One region of the Methylobacterium sp. GC_Met_2 genome, then DNA from elsewhere that is predicted to be linked to it. Evidence: riboswitches for the same ligand, from Rfam matches in the RefSeq annotation. Region 1 holds a riboswitch; the other holds the start of a gene.
What was found. A riboswitch is a leader RNA that binds a small molecule or an ion and turns the genes downstream of it on or off. The one in region 1 is predicted to bind thiamine pyrophosphate.

Region 1 (9,632 bases):
AGCCGTCGTCCACGAGGTGGCGGCAGGCCTCCATCAACTCGACGACGTCCGGGTACAGGGTCTCGCGGTCGCCGATCACCTCGACCTTGATCCAGTTGGTGTCCAGCGCCTCGCGGGCGAGTTCGGCGGTCATGATCGCGTCACGGGCGGTCTCGCAGCCGGCCGTGTTCGGCAGGAAGCGCCTGCCCTTCAGCAGCGTCACCGTGTCCGAGCCGTGGCCCTGAAGCGAGACCCGGCGGATCGAGGCGGTCACCACCTCGGCCCCGCTCGCCGCGACGGCGTCGCGCATGATCGCCTGCGTGGGATAGCCGGCGGTACCGATGAACAGTCGGGACGACAGGTTCACCCCGGCGATGGTGAAGCTGTCGGGCGTCGGATCGGGGCGCAGCGGCGTAACGCTCTGGTCCATGGTCAACCTCCCTGCATGGCGCGGACGATCTCGACGCGGTCCCCCTCGGCGACCGGGGTCTCGTCCCAGTCCCGGCGGCGGAGCACCCGACCGTTCAGCGCGATTGCGATGCCCTGCGGGCTCTCGATGCCGCTTTCCTCCGCCTCCTGGCGGAACAGGGCGTTCACGGTCCCGGCGTCGCGCTCGCGCGGCTCGCCGTTGATGAAGACCTTCATGCCGAGGCCCTCCAAGGCTCGGCCTGAACAAACCGCGCCCGGGTGAAGGGACGGGCCACCTCGGGCAGCGCGCCGTTCGTCACCAGCTCGGCCACGGCATCGGCGGTGACGGGGGCGAGCAGATAGCCGTTGCGATGATGCCCCGTGGCGGCAACCAGCCCGGGCGCCAGCGTGTCGATGATCGGCGCGTCGTCGTCCGAGGTCGGCCGGTAGCCGCTCCAGACGGCCTCCACGTCCATCTCCTCGATCCCGGGCAGGACCCGCCGCGCACCTTCGAGCAGCGCGTAGAGGCCGCCCGCGGTGACGCCGGGACGGAAGCCGCAATCCTCCACGGTCGCGCCGACGATGAGCTGGCCATCGCTCTTCGGTGCCATGTGGACCTGCTCGGTCCATACCATCCGGCCGAGCGTACCCGTCCGGCGCGTGGTGCGCAGGGCCAGGGACTGGCCCTTCAGGGGCCGCACCGGCAACGACAGGGTCTCCGGCAGCAGCCCACCCTCCCCGCTCCAGGCGCCCGAGGCCAGGATCACGGTGCCGGACCGGATGGCGTGCTCGCCGACGTGGAGTCCCGCGACGCGGCCCCCCGACCAGTCGAGGGCCGTCACCGGGGCGTGCTCGATCAGGCTGACGCCGGCCCGACGGCAGGCCTCCGCCAGGGCGGCCATCACGCGGCACGGATCGACCTGATGGTCCATTGGGCAGTGAACGCCGGCGGTGATCGAGGGGCGCAGGCCGGGCTCCAGGCGCCGGACCTCGCTGCCCGAAAGCCACGTCGCGTCGAGCCCGGAGCGGCGTTGGAGATCGTAGCGGAAGCGCAGGCGCTCAACCTCGTCGCGACCGACCGCCAGGACCAGCGTGCCGTCCGGCCGGTAGTCGATCGACAGGCCCGCATCGGCCTCCAGGGCATCGCGGAAGGCCGGCCAGCGCCGGAGCGAGTCCAGGGCGAGCGGCAGCAGCGGATCGGAGCCGGGTTCGTGCTCGGCGGCCGGCGCCAGCATTCCGGTGGCCGCCAGGCTCGCACCCGCGCCGATCGTCTCGCGTTCCAGTACGGTCACGGAATGGCCGGCCCGGGCGAGCCGCCATGCGATCGACAGGCCGATCAGTCCGCCGCCGACGATCGCGATGTCGGTGGTGTCAGGAAGATGGACCTGCTCACGTGCGCCCGCAGGGCCGCGGCGTTGTCCGATCGGTGACGGGGGGCGGTCCAGGGACACGCGTCTCTCCACAGGGTTCGGTCGTGGAGATCGGGCCAAGTGCTTCGGTAAGAAGCTGTGGCCTGCCTTTCGGGCGGCCGCGGTCCAATCCCTACGCCGGTATGAGCCGGATCAGGTTCAAAGGATTTCCGCGCCGCAGGTCCTGACGGACGTGCCAGCGGTTTCTCAGCCCCTTGCCGGGGATCTCCCTGGAACACGCATAGATTTGGTCGCCCGCTTGCCGCCGGTCAACCCCGCCGCCGGGGCGACGACCGGTCTTCGGGCGAAAACAACCGGGTTCCGGTCATGGTCCGGACACCACGCCGCGCGGAAACGGCACCCCACGGCGCCGGCGTCAGGTCCCGCGCACGATCCCTTCATGGCTCCGGGGTCTCATCGCCCAACGGCTGCACCCCCACCCACAGGCTGACCCGCGTGCGCACAATCCTGCTCGTCTGCACACTCGGCTTCCTGGGTGTCACGGCTGCGCAGAAGCTGCGAGAGGGCCTGCGCCCGGTGCCGGCCGCCCTGCTGGTCGCGTCCCAGCCGAAGCCGGCCCTCGAAGCCGTCGTGACGTCGGGCGTCGCGCTTCAGGCTGGCCGCAACGGCCATTTCTTCGTCCATGCCCTGCTGGACGGCCGTACGCTGCCGATGATGGTGGATACCGGTGCGAGCGCCTGCGCGTTCTCCGAGGAGGATGCGGCGCGCATCGGGATCCGGGTCGGTCCCGCGGATTTCACGCGCGTCTGGAACACGGCGAACGGTCGGGTCCGGGTCGCACCGATCCGGATCGCGGTGGTGCAGATCGGTTCGATCACGGTGCGGGACGTGGAGGCGGTGGTGATCCCGCGGGGGCTCCTCGCGACCAGCCTGCTGGGGATGTCGTTCCTCGGGCGCCTGCGCGAGTTCAGCGTTGCCGGCAGCACGATGACGCTCCGGGGCTAACCGACCGGGCGCTGTGTTCACGTCGCTTTCCGGCCTGCATTGGTACGAAGATGCGTATGGTATGCAGCCAAGAAAAACGCACTCGGTTGTAATCTATAGGTCTATGACTGGTTTAAGTGATTCAATCGTCTTCATTTTATAAGTATAAGCAACATCTTAATCGTACCATCCGGTCGTTTTGCGCGCCCGACGCATCATGTTATGTCCGCGGTCAATTACGGTCGAGCGTCGAAATCGACGTGCGGGACAGTTCGATGACGAAAAAAGCAGGCCCGACGATCTGTCTGTCGATGATCGTCAAGGATGAGGCCCACGTTATCCGTCGATGTCTGGATTCGGTTCGGCCGATCATCGATCATTGGATCATCGTGGATACCGGATCCTCGGACGGGACCCAGGACATCATCCGCACGGCGATGGCCGATATACCGGGCGCCCTCGTCGCGCGGCCCTGGGTCGATTTCGCCACGAACCGAAACGAGGCCCTAAAGCTCGCACGCCGCCACGCGGATTACGTTCTGATCATCGACGCCGATGACACGCTGATCATCCCGGACAACTTCACGATGCCGAAGCTGTCCCAGCCCGGATACCGGTTCGAGATCATCGATACGCAGACGCGGTACTGGCGCAATCAGCTCGTCAGCAGCAGGAAGGATTGGCGCTATCGGGGCGTCCTGCACGAGTTCCTCTCCTGCCCGGGCGTCGAGCGAATGCCGATCCTCCCCCTGGCGATGCGCCGGGGTGATGACGGGGCCCGTCACCGCGACAAGACGGCGGATGCACGTGACATCGCCCTCCTCGAAGGGGCCCTGGCGGTCGAGACGGATTCCTTCATGGTCGCGCGATACACGATGTATCTCGGCAGCACCTATGATGCAGCCGGTGAATACCGGAAGGCGTTCGACTGTTTTCTGAAGCGGGCCGATCTGGGCGGTTGGGACGAAGAAATCTATTTCAGCCTGCTGATGGCCGCGGTGAATGCGGAGCGCGTGGGCGAGCCCGACGACAGGGTGTTGCAGCTCTACGACCGCGCGATCCTCATCCGCCCGGCACGGGCGGAGGCCCGCCATGGGGCCAGTCGGTTATGCAGGCAGAAGAAGCGGTTTGCGGACGGCTATCGCTACGCCGAGGCGGGCCTCGCGCTGGAGCTTCCGAGCGAGGGCATATCGTTGAATCCATGGGTCTATGACTACGGATTGCTCGATGAGTTCGCCGTCAACGCCTTCCACATCGGCCAATACGGCGCCTGCGGATACGCCTGCCTGAAGATCCTCGGGCGACCCGACGTCCCAAGGGACGTCTTCGCCCGCGCCTGTACGATGGCCCGGGAGGTGACGGAGAAGATGGTCGATCCGGTCTGGGGTCTTCAGCCAACCCCTTACAGGTCGGCGTTCGAGCCGGAGTGGGAGAGATTGAGAGCTTAGAGCCGTGCCCGATCGCGTTGCACACGGTACACGACAGTGACACCACCGTCGCCGAATAGGGCGCGGGTCCCCTCTCCCGTGCGGGAGAGGGACAGGGTGAGGGATGAGAACTTTCCGGAAGAGGCGCACCCTGTCAGCGCCTTGAAGGTGCGCGCGATCCTGAACTTTCTCGACCTTCACCCCAACCCTCTCCCGCACGGGAGAGGGGGCATGTCGCGCTTGCCACCCGTGTTGGCAGACGCGTGTCGTGTACCGTGCGCGTTGCAATCGCGCGCGGCTCTCAACCCTTGTTGTGACGCGCTCTCTTGCGCCGAACCGGTGTCCACTTCGGCGGAGAGCGCTCTAGCGCGCTGCGGGGAGGGAGAGGTCGCGTGACGACATCGTCAACGAGACCTGAAAGCCTCCGGTGCAACTGTCCAACCCACACCCTCGTCCTGAGGAGGTGCGGGTGCAAAGCGGAGGCCTTTCGAAGGCTTCGCGATCCCTGCAGCCCTGCTTCGACGCCGGTGCCCAGCACGTCAGGATCAAAGGGTTGGTGGTATCGCCCCGCACAGCGCGCTCAGCTCGGCTTGCGCGGCCGCAGGAACTTCGGTCGGAACACCGCCATCGGCTCCCGGAAACCGTCGAGCACGTGCTCGCCCAGGGGGATCGGATCCCCCCAGAGAAAATCGACGAACGGCTTCGACATCAGCAGCGGCTCGCCCAGGATCCGGTTGAGCTGGGCCAGACGGCTCGCCAGATTCACGTCCCGGCCGATCACCGTGAAGTCGAGACGGGAGCCCGAGCCGACATTGCCGTAGGCGGCCTCGCCGTGGTGGAGCGCGATGCCCGCCGCGACCGGCACCGGGAACTGGTGCAGGGCGTTGGCCTCGTCGAGGGCCGCGAGCGCGTGCTGGGCCGCCGTGAGCGCCCCCTTGGCGGCGCCGCCCAAATCATCACCGGTCTCGCGAAAAATCGCCAGCAGGCCGTCGCCCAGGTACTTCAGCACCTCGCCGCCCTCGCGCTCGATCGGCGGCACGAGGCAGTCGAAGAACACGTTGAGCAGGCCCACCACCTCCTCGGGCGTCATGTCGGCGGAGGTGCGGGTGTAATCGCGCATGTCGGCGAACAGGATCGCCGAGCGGATCCGTGTGACCTGCCCGCGGCGGATGTCGCCCGCCAGGATCGCCCGGTGCGGCTCGTCGCCGACATAGAGCCGCAGCACGTGATCGAGCTGCTTGTTGAGGACGCGCATTTCCGCCACGGCGGCCAGCGCCGGCATGACGAAGCGCAAGATGGCGATGTCGTCCTCACCAAAGCCCTCCGGCGCGCGGGTCGCGAAGGTGATGCCGTTCTTGGTGCCGTTGGTGAAGAACAGCGGCGCGACGACATAATGCGTGTAGCCCCCGGCCTTCAGGTCCGGGATGATCGCGTAGGCGTCGTCCGGAGTCTCGGCGAGGTCGAGGATCAGCCACTCCCCGGTTTCGTGAACCGTGTGGAACGGGCTGTTGAGATAGGCGTCCGTGGATCGGGCACCGTGCGGAAACAACCGCACGGTGGTGCCGCTGTCCCTGGTCCAGATCCGCCCGACGCCGGCATATTCCGAGTGCAGGGTGTCGATGGCCGTGGAAGCCCTGTCTACCGGGACGCCGACGGCGATCAGCCGCTCGGCGAGGCCTTCGAGCATCTCCTCGGCCTTTTCCAACCGGGCGCCCTCGCCCAGCAGCCAGTCGCGGATGCCCACGGATGGCTGCAACGCGCCGAAGGGCACGTCGTCGGCCTCGGAGCCATCCGCGAAGGCCGTTGGAACTCCGGGCGTTGGCGGGCGGCGTTCGAGCATGGCGCCAGTGTCATGCCGCGCGGCGGCGCGGTTGAAGTGCAGGCGCCGCGGACCGTGCCGCGGCGGGGGCTCAGTTGTCCAGGAAGCTCCGCAGCTTCCGGCTGCGTGAGGGGTGCTTCAGCTTGCGCAGCGCCTTCGCTTCGATCTGGCGAATGCGCTCGCGGGTCACCGAGAATTGCTGGCCGACCTCTTCGAGGGTGTGGTCGGTGTTCATGCCGATCCCGAAGCGCATACGCAGCACGCGTTCTTCACGCGGGGTCAACGACGCCAGGACGCGCGTCGTCGTCTCGCGAAGATTGCTTTGGATCGCCGCGTCGATCGGCAGGACGACGTTCTTGTCCTCGATGAAGTCGCCGAGGTGGCTGTCCTCCTCGTCGCCGATGGGCGTTTCGAGGGAGATCGGCTCCTTGGCGATCTTCAGGACCTTTCGAACCTTCTCCAGCGGCATGGCCAGCTTTTCGGCCAGCTCCTCCGGAGTCGGCTCGCGGCCGATCTCGTGCAGCATCTGGCGCGACGTGCGGACGATCTTGTTGATCGTCTCGATCATGTGCACCGGGATGCGGATCGTGCGCGCCTGATCGGCGATCGAGCGGGTGATCGCCTGCCGGATCCACCACGTGGCGTAGGTCGAGAACTTGTAGCCGCGGCGGTACTCGAACTTGTCCACCGCCTTCATCAGGCCGATGTTGCCCTCCTGGATCAGGTCCAGGAACTGCAGGCCGCGGTTCGTGTACTTCTTGGCGATCGAGATCACGAGGCGCAGGTTCGCCTCGATCATCTCCTTTTTGGCCTGCCGGGCCTCGCGCTCGCCCTTCTGGACCATGTTGACGATGCGGCGGTACTCGCCGATCTCCAGGCCGGTCTCGGAGGCGAGGTCGAGGATCTGCGCGCGCAGATCCGTTACCTGCTTCGAGCCCTTCTCGACCAAGTTCTTCCAGCCCTTGCCGCCGAGAGTGCCGACGCGCTCCATCCAGTTCGGATCGAGCTCGTAGCCCTGGTAGTGGCGCAGGAACTCGTCGCGAGCGACGCCGTGGCTCTCGGCGAAGCGCATCAGCCGGCCCTCGTGGCCGATCAGCTGCTTGTTGATCGAGTAGAGCTGGCCGACCAGCGCCTCGATGCGATTGTTGTTAAGCGACAGGGACTTCACGTCGGCGACCACGATGTCCTTCAGCTCGCCCTGCTTCTGGTTCTGAGCCGGTGTGTTCTGCCCACCCGTCGCCTTGCGCTCGGTGCCTTCCGCCTGGAACTTGCGCAGCTTCCGGTAGTTCGCCGCGATTGCATCGAAGGTCTCGAGGACCCGCGGCTTGATCTCGGCTTCCATGGCGGCGAGCGAGACGTTGTTCTCCAGATCGTCCTCGTCGTCGCCGCCTTCGGGGGGCGCGGGCGCCTCGGCGTCCTCGGCGTCCTCACCCTCGCCCTCGGCGATCTGCGGGGCGTTCTTGCCGTCCGGACCTGCGTAGGTCGCCTCCAGATCGATGATGTCGCGCAGGAGGACCTTGCCCTCCACCAGCTCGTCCCGCCAGATAATGATCGCCTGGAAAGTCAGGGGGCTCTCGCACAGGCCGGCGATCATCGCCTCGCGGCCGGCCTCGATGCGCTTGGCGATCGCGATCTCGCCCTCGCGGGACAGGAGCTCCACGGAGCCCATCTCGCGCAGGTACATCCGCACCGGATCGTCGGTGCGGTCAGTTGGCTCCTTGGTGGTGGTGGCGACCGTGACCGCGCGCGCCGGCGCGACCTCGGCGACCTCGCCGCCCTCGGCCTCCTCCTCCTCGCCCTCCGCCGCCTTCTCGCCGGTGGCGGCCTCTTCGGTCTCCTCGGCTTCGACGACGTTGATGCCCATCTCGGACAGCTGCGACAGCACGTCCTCAAGCTGGTCCGGATCGGACTGGCCCTCAGGCAGAACCTCGTTGACCTCTTCGTAGGTGACGTAGCCGCGCTTCTTGGCGAGCTTCACCATGCGCTTGACCGAAGCATCCGTCAGGTCGAGGAGCGGCCCGTCGGTCTGCTGCTCTGGGGCAGCGTCCGTCTCGTCCCGTTCCGTTGCCTTCGTTGCCATGATCAGCCTATTGTTTCGTGGGCGGAGCGCTGCGGAGGCCCTTGAGAGGCCGGTCCACGCCAGCGACGCCGCGGTACGGGATCGGCGCCGGATTGCTCCGTCGCCTTGAGTCGTCGGTATCCGTATGCAAGCCTGAGGCTTGACCGATTGTTAACTATGACGGGCTGCCCCCTGTCGCTACCGCCAGCCCATACCGCCATGACACGGCCGTCAGGCAGCCGTCGAGTCGCTCGACTCCGGCTTGTCGGCCTCAGCCTCGGCAGCGATGACGGTCTCCAGCCTCGCCTTCACCTCGCAGAGCCATGCCCATCCGGCATCGGTCGGATCGTTCTCAAACGCCTGCCGTGCTTCGCGAAGTTCGCTATGTAGCGCTCCTGCCTGCCGGTGCAAGATCATCGCCTGTCGGAGCGCGTCTGCGCGGTGCGCCGGATCGGCATGGGGCGCAAGGGTCAAGCGGTCTCGCGAGCGTCCTAGCGTCAGAATCCGCTCGGAGGCCGCCGTAAGTCCGGCGCGACTGATGCGATTTTGCAACATTGCGGGATCCGTGTGCGGATCTTCGGCTGCGCTGGCAAGGAGCACCGACAGGAGCGCCCGCGCGTCCGGATCCTCGAAATCCAGTTCGGCGATCTCTTCGGCGAACTCACCGAGCATCTCGGGATGCGCCAGCAGCGTTCCAACGATCACCGCCTCGCGGACCGGCGCCGCACCGATGAAGCCCGCCGAGGCCGTCATGGATGCGCTCGGGCTGCCGGTGATCCGTGGCGAGACCGTCTCGCCGGGGCGGACGAAGCGGGTTCGCCCGCGGGGCGCCGGTCCCGAGGCCCGAGCGCTGCGCGGAGACAAAGAGCGGAGCCGTTCCTCGATATCGTCGCGATAGTAGCGCCGCACGGTCTCGTCGCGGATCGTCGCGACGGTCGTGCGCAGGGTCTGGGTCAGGCCGGCACGCCGCTCTGGGGTGTCGATCGGACCGGCCTCGACCGCGCGACGCCAGAGAAGTTCGGAGAGTGGCAGCGCCGCGTTCAGCACCTGATCGATCGCGCCCGCTCCGCCCGAGCGCAGCAGATCGTCGGGATCCTGACCGCCGGGGAGCAACGCAATCCGCAGCGAGCGGCCCGGTTCGAGAAGCGGCAGCGCGATGTCGAGCGCGCGGAAGGCGGCCCGCTGGCCGGCCTTGTCGCCGTCGAAGCACAGGATCGGCTCGTCGGCGTGGCGCCAGAGAAGGCCGAGCTGCTCCTCGGTCAGCGCCGTGCCGAGCGGCGCCACCGTCTCGGGATGGCCGGCCAACGTCATGGCGATGACGTCGACATAGCCCTCGACCGCGATGATCGAGCCGCGATCATGCGCGGCCTTGCGGGCGCCGTGCAGGTTGTAGAGCGTCCGGCCCTTGTGGAAGAGCGGTGTTTCGGGGGAGTTCAAGTACTTGGCGCGCACCTCCTTGGAGAGCGCCCGCCCGCCGAAGGCCACGACCCGACCGCGCGTGTCGGTGATCGGGAACATCACCCGGTCGCGAAAATAATCGTACGGGACCGACACGCCCTCCCCGGTCGCCAGAAGGCCCATCTCGA
Region 2 (9,632 bases), on a different contig from region 1:
GCGGCGGGGCCGCGAGCGGGCGGATCTCCATGGCTGCTCTCCTGCAATCCTGTGATCGGAGGATTCAGCCGCCTCATGGCCTAAGCGTTCCTTAACGCTGGTCGGTCATCCACCGGGCGCCGAATGGCGATCCGGCATGCACTGAACATTCCGTTACCGCACCGACACAAATTCGTGCTGATTTCGGCTGCTGCAGGGGCCGGAGCATCCCACCCGCAAGCGTCCGCGGAAGGAAGTCTGGATGCACTGGGCCTGCGCCGTTCTGATGATCACCGTCACGTCGCCGCTCGCCGCGGCGGACTTGAGCGATACGGCGGCGTCTCGGACGCGTTTCATCGCGCGGCATCGGTGTGCGATCGTGGAGCACCTCGAGATCATGCATCAGCGTGGCCCGATCGAAGAATCGCGGGACCGCTTCATCATCGTGGCGTTGCGCGGCGCGCCGCAGCGCTACGTCCAGTGCATCTTCCAGGATCGCGACACGCGGATGTTCTGCGAGGCCTCGTCCGGCGCCTACGGCCCAACCGGCGAAGGGCGGCTGCAGCTCGGCCCGCCCGAGCGGGCGGCTCTGAACGCGCTCGGCTACGTCCAGGCGAGCCCAAGCAAGAACTCCGCTCGCGACGTCGTAATCGGAGACCCGCCGGATGTCACCATCGCGGCGGATCTGATGCTCGCGGCCTTGCACGACGGCTACGGTGCCGGCCCCGGGTCCGTCATCGAGATTCAAGCTCCCTCCGGCGACGATCCGGTCGTCGCCTGTGGCACGCCCGCATCCTGAACGGACCGGGCGTGCCGTCGCCTCACTCGGCGGCGTCGACGTAGAGCTTCCCGCCTTCGGCCAGGAATTCCTGCGATTTCGCCTTCATACCAGCTTCGGCCTCCGCCTTGGTCATCGCGGGTGCCGCGCCCACGACCTCGCCGGCCTCCTCTATCGCCAGAACTTCGGCGCGCAGATCCTGCGTGATCTTCATCGAGCAGAATTTCGGCCCGCACATCGAGCAGAAATGCGCGACCTTGTGGGCGTCCTTGGGCAGGGTCTCGTCGTGGTAGCGGCGGGCCGTATCCGGATCGAGGCCCAGGTTGAACTGGTCCTCCCAGCGGAAGTCGAACCGGGCACGGCTGAGCGCATCGTCGCGCAACTGCGCGGCCGGGTGGCCCTTGGCGAGGTCGGCGGCGTGGGCGGCGATCTTGTAGGTGATCACGCCGGTCTTCACGTCGTCCCGGTCGGGCAGGCCGAGATGCTCTTTCGGGGTGACGTAGCAGAGCATCGCGGTGCCGAACCAGCCGATCATCGCGGCGCCGATGCCGGAGGTGATGTGGTCGTACCCGGGGGCGATGTCGGTGGTCAGCGGGCCGAGGGTGTAGAACGGCGCCTCGCCGCACTCCTTCAGCTGCTTCTCCATGTTGACCTTGATCTTGTGCATCGGCACGTGGCCGGGGCCCTCGATCATCACCTGGCAGCCCTTGTCCCAGGCGATCTTGGTCAGTTCGCCCAGGGTCTCGAGCTCGCCGAACTGCGCGGCATCGTTGGCGTCGGCAATCGAACCGGGGCGCAGGCCGTCGCCCAGGGAGAACGACACGTCGTAGGCCCGCATGATGTCGCAGATCTCGTCGAACCGCTCGTAGAGGAACGATTCCCGGTGCCCGGCGAGGCACCAACGGGCCATGATCGAGCCACCGCGCGAGACGATGCCGGTGACCCGCCGGGCGGTCAGCGGCACGTGGGCGAGGCGCACGCCGGCATGGATGGTGAAGTAGTCGATGCCCTGCTCGGCCTGCTCGATCAGGGTATCCTTGAACACCTCCCAGTCGAGCTTGAGCGGGTCGCCGCCGACCTTTTCCAGCGCCTGATAGATCGGCACCGTGCCGATCGGGACTGGGCTGTTGCGGATGATCCACGAGCGGATGTTGTGGATGTTGCGACCGGTCGACAGGTCCATGACCGTGTCGGCGCCCCAGCGGATCGACCAAACCAGCTTCTCGACCTCTTCGGCAGCCGACGACGTCACAGCCGAGTTGCCGATATTGGCGTTGATTTTGACCAGAAAATTCCGGCCGATCGCCATCGGCTCCAGCTCGGTGTGGTTGATGTTGGCCGGGATGATCGCGCGGCCCCGGGCGATCTCGTCGCGGACGAATTCGGGGGTGATGAAGGGCGGTACCGAAGCGCCGAAGCTCTGGCCGTCGGCGAGCGTAGCCTCGGCGCCCTCCAGCATCTGCTCGCGGCAGGCGTTCTCGCGGTGGGCGACGTAGATCATCTCCTCGGTGATGATCCCGGCGCGGGCGAACTCGTACTGCGTCACCTTTTGGCCGGGCGCCGCCTTGCGGATGGTCCGCTCGGCGGGGCAGGGGGCCACGAGCTTGTCGCCGGCAAAACCGTTATCCTCTGGCTTGACCGCCCGGGGCTCGACCGCCGTGTAGCCGCGGGCCGCGATCCAGGGCTCGCGCACGCCGGTCAGGCCGGCGCTGAGGTCGATGCGCGCGTCGGTCTCGGTGTAGGGGCCCGACGGGTCGTAGACCCGCACCGGTGCTTCCTTCGGGTCGGAGAGGGCGATCTCGCGATAGGGCACGCGGATGTCCGACCGGCCGACCGGGCTCGCATAGACCTTCCGCGATCCGGTGACCGGACCGGTGGTCACGGCCTCGGGGTTGCCTGTCACGTCCTTGGGGCGAACGGGTGCGTTCATCGTGGGCCTCTCCTCGCTTCGGAGCGGTCCGGTCCACGCGATGGGTGAGATGAGAGAGCCGGCCGCGAGGCGCGCAGCCGCAGGTTCCCGTCCCTCCGCCGGTATGAGCCGGATCAGGTTCAAGGGTCAGGGCCGGATGCCCAATCTCAGCCCCCTGCGGGGCTCCCCTCGGAACGATTCAAGACTCACGGTTGCCGGTGCCTTTGTCAATGCTGCGTAAAACGTCCGAACGACATCCGCTCCGGATGGTCTGGCGGCGTTCCAAGCGGCCCTGATTGCAACGGCGTCCGGAGCGGGCCTAGGAGAGGGCTCCCACGCCGACCACTTCGCCACCCGACGATTCGAATGCGCCTTCTCGCCGGTCTCGCGCTCACCGTAATCCTGCTCTGCGGCCTGGCGCTCGCCGCGCTCGCCCTGGGACAACGCCGCTTTCTCTAACCGGGCGCCTATCATCCACCGCCCCTCGCGCCGGTGCCGCCGGAGGTCGCGCCGATCACGTTCGCCACCGGCGACGGGGAAACCCTTCACGCCCTCTGGCGCGCGCCGCGGCCGGGTTGCGGCATCGTGGTCAGCTTTCACGGCAACGGTGGCCGCCCGGAACCGCATGCGGCGCGCTTCTCCGCAGACCCTTGGCGCGCAGCCGGCTGGGGCGTGCTGACGCCGGCCTATCGCGGTTATCCGGGTTCGACCGGCCATCCCAGCGAAGATGGCCTGATCCGCGACGGTCTGGCCGCGGTGGCGGAGGCGGCGGCGCGGGCGCCGGGTGCGCCGATCCTGCTGCACGGCCATTCCCTCGGGGCGGCCATCGCGGTCGCGGTCGCCGAGCGTTATTCCGCGATCGGGCTCTACCTTGAAGCGCCGTTCGACTCGATGACCCACACGGTGCGGCTGCATGCCCCGCTGGCACCCGCCTGGCTCCTGCGCGACACCTACCGCTCGGATCTGCGCATCCGCTCCGGGACGGCGCCGGTCCTGATCGTCCAGGGCCGCGACGATCCGGTGGTGCCGGCCAAGCTCGCCTTGGCGCTCGCCGCCGCGGCCGGACCCCGGGCGCGGATCGAGCTGGTACCGGGCGATCACGTCTCCATCCTGGGCCTCCGGGATCGCGAAGCGGAGGCAACGTTCGGCGCGCGTGTCGGCCGGGGCTGCGCGGCGGCCGAGATGGCGGGGTAGTGGACGGTTGAAGGAGGGCGTGCGTGGTTGGACGGCGGTCCCGGCGCTGGAGTGCCGATGATCCCGAGCAGCCGGGCGTCGCCGCGCGGGTCGATCCGGTCTGCCCGCTGTGCGAGCGTCCGATCCCACCCCGCGCCCGCTCCAGCCTCCATCATCTGACGCCCAAGCTGAAGGGTGGAACCCATCGTGGCACCGTCCGGCTGCACCAGATCTGTCACTCGGCGATCCACGCCCGCTACAGCGAGGCCGAGATCGCCAACCGACTCGCCGAGGTTGATGCGCTGCGCACCGATCCGGAGATCGCCCGATTTCTCGCCTGGGTCCGTGGCAAGCCCGATGATTTTCACGCCGCCACGCGCATGACCCGCGACCGGCGGACCTCGCGACGCAAGGTCTGAGCGGCGAATATTTACGAAGTCTTGGCCACGTCGGTAGAACGATCGCGTCTCGAATCTTGCCGTCAACCACATGGGGTCCAGGATCATCCCTGTATCGGGGATGCGATGATGGCCGGAGCAGCGGACGCACGGGATCGACTGGCCTGGGTCGATATCGCGAAGGGGATCTGCATCCTCCTGGTCGTGATGATGCATGCCGTGACGGGCACTGGCGACGCCATGGGCGGCGAAGGTTTCCTCCACCCGGTCGTCGCCTTCGCGAAGCCGTTCCGGATCCCGGACTTCTTCCTGCTGTCGGGTCTGTTCATGGGGCGGGTGATCGACCGCGACTGGCGCCTGTTCTCCGACCGGCGCGTGGTCCACTTCGCCTATTTCTACCTGCTGTGGCTCGTGATCCAGTCGGCGGCCCGATACGGAAAGATCGTCGGCGATGGCGGCCCCGCGGACTTCGCAGCCCATCTCGCGCACGCCCTGATCGAGCCCTATTCCAGCCTGTGGTTCATCTATCTGCTGGCTGTGTTTTCTGTGGTCACCAAGGTGCTGCGCCGCCTGCCGGGCGGTATGTTGCTGGCTGTGGCCGCGCTGTTGCAGATCGCCGATATCCGCAACGACTCGACCCTGATCGAGGAGTTCTGCGCCCGTTACGTCTACTTCGTGGCCGGATACCTGTTCGCCGACCGGATCTTCACCCTGGCCGATACGGCGCGTCGCCATGTCGGGCCGGTGCTCGGCGGACTTGCCGTCTGGGCCGCTCTAGACGCTTGGCTTGCCATGACACCCACGAGCGATCCCGCCCATCCGACGATGACGAGCCTGCCCCTGGTGAGCCTCGCCGTCGGCGCCGCCGGAGCCTTGGCGATCGTGGTGGCGGCCGCCCTGATCGGCCGGGCGGGTGGCCCCCTGGCGGACGCGATACGCGTCTGCGGCCGGCGCTCGATCGTCATCTACCTCGCGTTTTCGCTGCCGATGGCCGCGACCCGGGAGATCCTCGTGCGCACCGGAATCATCGCGGATATCGGTGCCGTGAGCCTGTTCGTGATGGTGGCCGCGGTGCTGCTGCCGCTCGCCCTGGAACGGCTCGTGCGCGGCACGCCACTGAAGATCCTGTTCGTCCGGCCCGCACGGTTCCACTTGGCGCCCCCCCGCAGGTCGGCGCGTCCGGCCCTGCAGGCGACCTGACGAGCCGCTTCAGCCCTCGAACGCGATGCCGATCCGGCGGCTTCGCCGCCACGCGACCGTAACCGGACGCGGATCGCCGTCGGCGGTCAGGCGCAGCGGGAAACGATCCGGCACCGGCTGATCGTTCTCCACCTCGATCTGGGCGCCCGTCTCGGTCGCGTCCCAGACCAGGCAACTGACCTCGCCGTGTGCGAGGAGCAGGGAGCCGAACGTGAAGGCGTTCCTGCGGAACGTGCCGCGCCGGTCCTCCGTCATGAGACTCTCCCTCGGCCGCACCCGCCCGCCGAACCGGACCTGAATGCCCGAAACCATGGCGGATCGCCGTTAACAGGCTGAATACGGCGGGAGGGCGTGGCTATCGGGGGAAGATCAATCGTCGTCCCGGTAGTCCCGGTAGTCCCGGTACTGCCGCGGCGCGGGCCGGTCGTAATCCTCGTCGTAAGGGCGCCGCATCGGCGTGCGGTCATAATCGCGGTCGTAGCCGCGATCGTCGCGGTCATCGTCGCGGCGGCGGTCATAGCCCTCGTACCGGGGGCGGTCGTTCGATCCGCCCGCATTGATACGCGGCGCGTACCAGCAGCTCTTCGGCTGGCCCGGGGCGGGATCCCCGAAGGTTTGAGCGTTACAGGCGATCACACCGCCCTGTGGGAACGGCCGACCGTTGGTGCGGCCGGGAACACCGAAATAGACGTTGGTGGGATAGGGCATCCGGCAGACACCCCCCTCCTGCGCGCACGCAATCAGGTTCACCGTGTCGAGCTGATAGGCTTGGGCCGCGGAGAGCGCGAGCAGACCCATCCCCAGCGAGCCGGCCGCGATGGCCGAGGCAATCCGAATCTTCACGTCCACGATTCCCCCGTGATGCGTCATGCCGGGCCGATTAATTCGGATGGCGGCTTCCGGCCAGCGGTCGTGCTCGCTATGGCGTCGGCTCACGATGTTGATGGCGTGGGGACGGGTCGCATCGGTCGGCGGCGGACCGCGACGCATCGGGAGGACTGAGTGAAAGATTCGTCCGCGCACGAGCTTCTTCTGCTCAGCGCCTTGCAGGAATGCCGAATCGCGCTGGCGGTCGCGCGCCAGGACGAGGCGGCGCGCACGGTCGTCCGCGGCGAACTCGAGGCCGCGCTCCGGCGCGAGGAGGCCCTGAAGACCGAGATCGTCCTCGAGCGCGAGCGCACCGAAGCCGTCCGCCTCGTGCTTCAGGCGCTGCTGATGAGCCTCCGGCGCTTCGGTCTGCGTCGACGCCTGTTCCTGGCACGCGTCGCTCGGCTCGGTCGGGAGACGCCGGATTCCGGTCCGCAATCAGCCCGTCACCCGGTGCTGCTTGCCGAGGCGCGGCGGGTGATGGGTGCCGGGCAACCTTCCGACCCGGCGCCCGGGGCGTAGAGGTTGATGCGGTCTTAACGGATTGGCGAGCCTTCTCGTCCAGCATCACCGCGATGCGGTCACAAACGGATTCGACAAGGCGGACGCGCGGCTGCCGCGTCCTGTCCTGTGTCGGGGCGGATGCCGCAGACTGAGGCGCGCGACAACCGTGCGGCGTCGCCTCTGAGGGGCGCGCCGGTCCGGATCAATCGAAGACGGGATGCATGGCCAAGGGGCAAGGCAACGGTCCAGGCAAGGGGCGCGGCAGAGTTGAGCCGAACTTCGATGTGCCGGAGGGGCGCGCGCGGGATCGTGGCGACCTCGACCTGCGCCTGTCCCGTGACGATCGTTCTGGATCAGGAGAGGGCGTGGCGAATCGAGTGGGTGGGCCGGCACGCAAGCCGGCCAAGGCGTCGGCACGGTCGGCGAGCGCGGGCCGGAAGCGGCGTCGCCGTTCGTGGCTCGGCCGGATCGTCTACGGCACAGTGGTGCTCGGCCTCTGGGCCGTCATCGGGCTCGCTGGGCTCATCGCCTACCATGCCTCCCAGCTCCCGCCGATCGACCAGCTCGCGGTCCCGAAGCGCCCGCCCAATATCGCGATCCTGGCGAGCGACGGCACATTGCTCGCCAACCGCGGCGAGACCGGCGGCCGGGTGGTCTCGATCAAGGAATTGCCGCCCTATCTGCCCCGCGCCTTCGTGGCGATCGAGGACCGACGCTTCTACCAGCATTTCGGTGTCGATCCGGTCGGCATCCTGCGCGCGGTCGGCCAGAACGTGACTCGGCGCGGCGTTGCGCAGGGCGGCTCGACGCTCACCCAGCAGCTCGCCAAGAACCTTTTCCTGACGCCCGAGCGCTCGGCCTCGCGCAAGATCCAAGAGGCGATCCTCGCGCTCTGGCTGGAGCACAAGTACACGAAGGACGAGATCCTCGAACTCTACCTGAACCGCGTCTATTTCGGCGCCGGCGCCTACGGCGTCGAGGCGGCGGCGCAACGCTATTTCGGCAAGCCCGCCAAGGAGGTATCGCTCGCCCAGGCCGCCATGCTCGGCGGCCTCGTCCAGGCGCCGTCGCGGCTCGCCCCGAACCGCAACCTGCCGGCCGCGCAGGCCCGCGCCGCGCAGGTGCTCGCCGCCATGCAGGATCTCGGCTTCGCGACCGCGCAGGACGTGAAGGTGGCGCTCGCCCAGCCGGCTAAGCCCGCCAACGCCCGCGGCGGCGGCTCGGCCAACTACGTCGCCGACCTCGTGATGGACGTACTCGACGATTACGTCGGCAAGTTCGAAACCGACATCACGGTCCAGACGACGGTCGATACCGCCCTCCAGGCCACCGCCGAGCGGACCCTGACCGAGGAGCTGAATGCCAAGGGCGCGCGCTTCAACGTCGGCCAGGGTGCACTCGTCTCGATGCGCCCCGATGGGGCGATCCGCGCGCTGATCGGCGGGCGTGACTACGCGCAGAGCCAGTTCAACCGCGCTACCACGGCCAAGCGCCAGCCCGGCTCCTCGTTCAAGCCATTCGTGTACCTGACCGCCGTGGAGCACGGCGCCACCCCCGACACGGTGCGCGACGACGCGCCGATCCGCATCGGCACCTGGGCGCCGGAGAACTATTCGCACCGCTACGAGGGGCCGGTCACCCTGCGCACGGCGCTCGCCCATTCCCTCAACACCGTGGCGGTGCGCCTCGGCCAGGAGGTCGGCCCGAAGGCGGTGGTGCAGACCGCGCAACGCCTCGGCATCACCTCGCCGCTCCAGGCCAACGGCTCGATCGCGCTCGGCACCTCCGAAGTGACGCTGCTGGAGATGGTCGGCGCCTACGGGGCCTTCGCCAATGGCGGCACCGGCGTGATCCCCTACGTGGTCACGGCCGTGAAGGGGCAGGACGGCAAGGTGCTCTACAAGCGGGCCGAGAACGGGCTCGGCCGGGTGATCAGCGCCGATGCCGACGGCATGATGAACGCCATGATGCACGAGACCTTCGTCAGCGGCACCGCCAAGAAGGCCGACATTCCGGGCTGGGACCTCGCGGGCAAGACGGGCACCACCCAGGATTACCGGGATGCGTGGTTCATCGGCTACTCGGGCAGCTTGGTGACCGGGGTCTGGCTCGGCAACGACGATGGCGAGCTGACCAAGAAGGTGACGGGCGGCAACCTGCCGGCGGAGGTCTGGAAGGGCTACATGACCCAGGCGCTGAAGGGTCAGAACCCGGTTCCGCTCCCCAACATGAACCGCTGGCGCAGGGCACCGGAGACGACGGCCTCCGTGGCCAGCGCCGGCCAGGAGGCGCCGGGCGGCGTCCTTGGCCAGATCTTCGGCGATCCGCAGGCGCCTTCATCCCGCCCGGCCGCCGCGGCCCGGCGGGCGCCGAAGGACGATCGCAACTTCATCGAGAAGCTGTTCGGCATCGGCGACTGAGCACAGACGAGAGGGCATCGCACGCCGGCTCGTCGATGCTCAGAGCATCGGCAGCATCCGGGGGCGCGGGCCGCGCGGGAAATGCGCGTCGATCATGGCGATCTCGGCGGATCCGAGATGCAGCTCAGCCGCGCCGGCATTCTCCACCGCGCGGCTCGGGCGCCCGGTCTTCGGGATCGTGAAGGTCAGGGGCATCCGGGTCAGGAAGGCGAGGGCGACCGCATGCGGGGTCGTGCCGTGCGCCTCGGCAATTCCCGCCAGCACCCGGCCGCCGGTGCTAGCCGGATCCGGGAACTCGCCGCTGCCGAACGGCGAGTAGCCGACCATCGCGACGCCGTGCTTCTCGCACCAGGGCAGAACGGCGTGTTCGATCGCCCGCTCGTTGAGATGGTAGAGCACTTGGT

Region 2: it holds a riboswitch for thiamine pyrophosphate, as region 1 does, so the genes downstream of both, thiC (phosphomethylpyrimidine synthase ThiC) here and thiO (glycine oxidase ThiO) in region 1, are expected to answer to the same signal.

The regions. Positions count from the first base shown of each region.
Region 1 is NZ_JALNUM010000041.1:894-10,525, forward strand. It holds gene OXS49_RS15420 (thiazole synthase) at 1-409, opposite strand, end outside; gene thiS (sulfur carrier protein ThiS) at 412-624, opposite strand; gene thiO (glycine oxidase ThiO) at 621-1,811, opposite strand; TPP riboswitch at 1,909-2,037, opposite strand; gene OXS49_RS15435 (TIGR02281 family clan AA aspartic protease) at 2,253-2,762, shown strand; gene OXS49_RS15440 (glycosyltransferase) at 2,879-4,189, shown strand; gene OXS49_RS15445 (adenylate/guanylate cyclase domain-containing protein) at 4,749-6,008, opposite strand; gene rpoD (RNA polymerase sigma factor RpoD) at 6,079-8,067, opposite strand; gene dnaG (DNA primase) at 8,278-9,632, opposite strand, start outside.
Region 2 is NZ_JALNUM010000005.1:71,095-80,726, forward strand. It holds gene OXS49_RS03495 (flagellar protein FlaG) at 1-31, opposite strand, end outside; gene OXS49_RS03500 (hypothetical protein) at 242-778, shown strand; gene thiC (phosphomethylpyrimidine synthase ThiC) at 801-2,687, opposite strand; TPP riboswitch at 2,761-2,866, opposite strand; gene OXS49_RS03510 (alpha/beta hydrolase) at 3,159-3,860, shown strand; gene OXS49_RS03515 (restriction endonuclease) at 3,884-4,258, shown strand; gene OXS49_RS03520 (acyltransferase family protein) at 4,367-5,437, shown strand; gene OXS49_RS03525 (pilus assembly protein PilZ) at 5,447-5,692, opposite strand; gene OXS49_RS03530 (hypothetical protein) at 5,807-6,742, opposite strand; gene OXS49_RS03535 (transglycosylase domain-containing protein) at 7,030-9,228, shown strand; gene OXS49_RS03540 (aldo/keto reductase) at 9,268-9,632, opposite strand, start outside.